DNA from 2 places in the Vibrio sp. Vb0349 genome. Region 1 is predicted to be linked to the other one. Evidence: predicted binding sites of a transcription regulator. Region 1 holds the regulator's gene; the other holds the start of a gene.

Evidence for each region. The regulator CRP, encoded in region 1, controls carbon source genes, mostly activating them, when cyclic AMP is high. The targets are predictions, from matches to a motif close to TGTGANNNNNNTCACA.
Region 2: a site for CRP is predicted at 873-888, ahead of deoD (purine-nucleoside phosphorylase). Genes of this name have one in related genera too.

Annotation. Positions count from the first base shown of each region.
Region 1 covers NZ_JAWOTS010000027.1:16,284-18,490, reverse strand. The annotation lists gene R7Q47_RS20005 (DUF1338 domain-containing protein) at 1-577, shown strand, start outside; gene crp (cAMP-activated global transcriptional regulator CRP) at 714-1,346, opposite strand; gene R7Q47_RS19995 (phosphoribulokinase) at 1,587-2,207, opposite strand, start outside.
Region 2 covers NZ_JAWOTS010000001.1:418,306-420,512, reverse strand. The annotation lists gene R7Q47_RS01920 (YbgA family protein) at 1-608, opposite strand, end outside; gene deoD (purine-nucleoside phosphorylase) at 1,007-1,717, shown strand; gene R7Q47_RS01910 (hypothetical protein) at 1,788-2,207, shown strand, end outside.

The DNA of each region.
Region 1 (2,207 bases):
CGAAAGCAAAAAGCTGGTTGCTAAGCACTATGAGCACCCAGATCCGAAGCAACCTAAAGTATTTATTAGTGAGCTAAAAGTTGAAGAGTGCTCGTCTGAGCTACAAGAGATTGTGAAAAATTTGGTGGCACAAGTCGATGCTGACAAGCTGAACGATAGCGCATTCTTACATGGTGGACGCTTGTGGGATTTAAGCTTTGCTGATTACCAAACGTTGGCTAAAGAAAGTGAGTACGCATCTTGGCTTGCGGCGCATGGTTACGGAGCAAACCACTTCACGGTGAGCGTTAACCAGCTCAATGAATATGAAGAAGTGAAGCAGGTAAACGATCATCTGCGTACCGCTGGGTTTACCATTAATGAAAATGGTGGTGAAGTGAAGGGCACTCCTGAGGTGTTGCTAGAGCAGTCATCGACCATGGCAGATAAAGTAGCGGTTCGTTTTAGCGAAGGCACTGAAATTATCCCTGGCGGGTTTTATGAATTTGCTAAGCGCTATCCGATGGAAAATGGTGATTTGTACCCAGGTTTCGTGGCCGCTTCAGCTGACAAAATCTTTGAAAGTACGAATGGCTAAGTTTTAGGGTTAACCTGTTAAGCTTACTCATTAGTGTTCGCTGCACCCTATCTCATTTGGTCATGAGTAAATAAAAAGCCACCAATGTTGCCATTGGTGGCTTTTATAGTTTTGTTCGTGTCACTCTAGTTCGAGATTAACGAGTACCGTAAACCACGATGGTTTTACCGTGAGCAGAGATTAGGTTCTGCTCTTCTAGCATCTTCAAGATACGACCTACTGTCTCACGAGAACAGCCAACAATTTGACCGATTTCTTGACGAGTGATCTTGATTTGCATGCCGTCTGGGTGAGTCATTGCGTCTGGTTGTTTTGCAAGGTTCAGAAGCGTCTGAGCGATACGACCAGTTACGTCTAGGAACGCCAGGTCACCCACTTTTTGGCTAGTTACTTGAAGACGACGAGCCATCTGCGCAGAAAGACGCATTAGGATGTCTGGGTTTACTTGGATAAGCTGACGGAACTTCTTGAAAGAAATTTCAGCAACTTCACAAGGAGATTTAGCACGAACCCAAGCTGTGCGCTCTTGGTCTTCCTCGAATAGACCAAGTTCACCAATAAAGTCTCCTTGGTTTAGGTAAGAAAGGATCATCTCCTTACCTTCTTCGTCTTTGATAAGAACCGCAACAGAACCTTTAACGATGTAGTACAAAGTTTCTGCCTTTTCGCCCGCGTGAATTAGCGTGCTCTTTGAAGGGTACTTATGAATATGACAGTGTGAAAGAAACCACTCTAATGTTGGGTCGGTTTGAGGTTTACCTAGAACCATAATATCTCACTTCCTCTGCAGGGTACGCTTGCGCTATCCATATTTTAGCTAAGCCTGAATTAGGCCTACTAGAATAAGAGCACTTTTTATATGCTGCAAGCTCTCTTGTGTTTCGGTAAGAAATAGTATCCTTTTTCGAAAACGATTTCTTGATTTTAATCGTGCCATGATTGAGATTTTGTAAGCAAAACTGTGCACATGATCACGGTATGAAAAGTAAACATCTTCGCAGGCAGGTTTTTAGCCAATTTTCCCTGTTTCGATGAGCTGTTGTAGGATAGGCCGAACTATGAGCTCCATTGCAAAGCTCATCTTACCGCCGGGTACGACAATCGTGTTGTGGCGTGACATGAATGAGCCATCAATCATGGCCAGCAGATATGGGAAGTCGACATTCTTGATACCGCGTAGGCGAATCACCACAAAACTCTCATCCAAACTAGGGATGCCTTTTGCATTAAGTGGGTTGGAAGTATCAACGGTCGGTACGCGCTGGAAGTTGATGTGAGTACGAGAAAACTGCGGAGTGATATAGTTGAGGTAATCGTCCATGGATCGCACGATTGAGTCCATTACCGCTTCACGCGAATGGCCGCGATCGCGAGTGTCACGTACGAATTTTTGGATCCACTCTAAGTTCACAATCGGCACCATGCCAATTAAGAAATCCACATGTTGAGCAACATTAACATCGCCATCGACCACGCCACCATGTAACCCTTCATAAAACAGCACGTCGCTGTTTTCGGGTAAGTCTTGCCACGGTGTAAACGTGCCTGGCATTTGATTGTAGGGAACCGCTTCGTCAAACGTGTGCAGATAACGGCGCACGCTGCCAGTGCCGTCATGCCCGAACTTACG
Region 2 (2,207 bases), on a different contig from region 1:
CGGTATGACTCTGGGTGGTGTGCCATTAACGTCAGTTTGTAGCGCGAATGAAAGTCGATGATTTTGCCACGAGTAGGCTCACCATCCATCGAGTCGTAAAAGTCATTTAGACAAAATACTCGAGTGATAAAATTTTCTTTCAATACAGGGTCGTTAAGTCTGCCATCCTCTTCAACAGGCAACCAAGGCATTTTTTGCATCAATGTTTGTGTATACAAGCCAACACCTTCTTTCGCAGCACTGTTCTTGCTGTAAACCTTGACTCGCTCCATGCCACAAGTTGGTGACTTAGCACAAACGATGTAACCACAAAGCTGCTCACTTTGAAGTTCATCTACTTTATTGGCCGAGTAAGTGAGCATATTGTCGGTATGATCATTTTCTGGATTTTTGGTTTCAACCAATGCAACACGCTCTTCATTAGAAACAAGACGAATGGTTGGACGGGGTACTGGCATACCTACGCCGACTTCAGGGCATACCGAAATAAAGTCAAAATACGGGCTAAGCTCTTTAGTCACAAAGTTGCTCACCTTATGACCAGAGTCAAAACGCACTCGTTCACCCAAAACACACGAACTGATACCTACTTTGATCGAAGATTCCATGATGACGCATCCCTATACAAAAAGTTTTATTGTATAACTTATAGCAAGCCTTTCCAGATTGTACAAGAAAATAAGTTGTACAATTTAATCGTTTTACTTCACTCGAAAGTATTTCGATCAACCAGCTTTCAGAAAAAAGTTTGGCCCAAAAACAAAGAATTTGTGCGCGCAATCGACAAACTGCTCAAAAGCAAATCGATTGCTCTTTTGGTTTCAACAGATTTAGTTATCAATAGGAGTTGCAGTTTCTAAATGCGTGGTTTTTGTGACTAAGCTCTCAAGGGGCTACTGTACGTCCCGATATTATTGCCTCAACGAAAACGAACAAGTTCAACAGAATTGGTAATAGCGTTCTATAATAGAGGCGTTTTATCAAAACAAAACTTTGGAGAGCACTTATGGCAACCCCACACATTAACGCACAACCAGGTGATTTCGCTGAAACAGTTCTGATGCCAGGCGACCCGTTGCGCGCTAAATACATCGCTGAAACGTTCCTAGAAGATGTGAAACAAGTTTGTGACGTTCGCAACATGTTCGGCTTTACTGGCACTTACAAAGGCAAAAAAGTTTCTGTAATGGGCCACGGCATGGGTATCCCGTCTTGCTGTATCTACGTACACGAGCTAATCGCTGAATACGGCGTGAAAAACGTTATCCGTGTGGGTAGCTGTGGTGCAGTACGTGACGACGTGAAACTAATGGACGTTGTTATCGGTATGGGTGCTTCTACAGACTCTAAAGTTAACCGTATCCGTTTTAACAACCACGATTTCGCAGCAATCGCTGATTACGGTCTTCTAGAAGAAGCAGTTAACCAAGCACGCGCTCAGGAAGTGCCTGTAAAAGTAGGTAACGTATTCTCTGCAGACCTGTTCTACACACCAGAAGCAGACATCTTCGAGAAGATGGAAAAACTAGGCATCCTAGGTGTAGACATGGAAGCGGCTGGTATCTACGGCGTAGCAGCTGACCTAGGCGCGAAAGCACTGACTATCCTGACAGTTTCTGACCACATCATCCGTGGTGAAAAACTAGGCTCAGAAGAGCGTCAGAAGTCGTTCAACGACATGATGAAAGTTGCACTAGAAACTGCAATCAACATCTAAGAACAAATAGTAAGTAATAATTTGCAGCCAGAGTTATGCTGGCTGCCCGAATTATCCCGAGGGGGCGATTGTGTCTAACGGCGAACTGCCAAAAGACGCAGATGGGTTACAACTCAACTTTTGTAAAACATTGGCGTGTGACAACTTTGGATTGAGTGATGCAAAGCGTTACGTTCTGCAACATGCGAACCCTAAGCGTCCGGCGATGGTATGCCGTGAATGTGGAGCTTTCCCCCCCTTACTTAATAATCGCGATGTCGTGAACGAACTTCATCGCCTGCGGCACGTCCACAGTGACGGGTTGCCTGCTTGCCGTAATGATGATTGCGACAACTTTGGACTTTCTGTCCACACTCACAAACACCTCTATCACGCTTTCGGTTACAGTGGCGATCGCCAACGTTACCGCTGTAAAGTGTGTCAAAGTACCTTTGTCGACAAGTGGTCTGGTGCCAACAAGAAGCTTCAATTTCAAGAGAACTTGATGGGC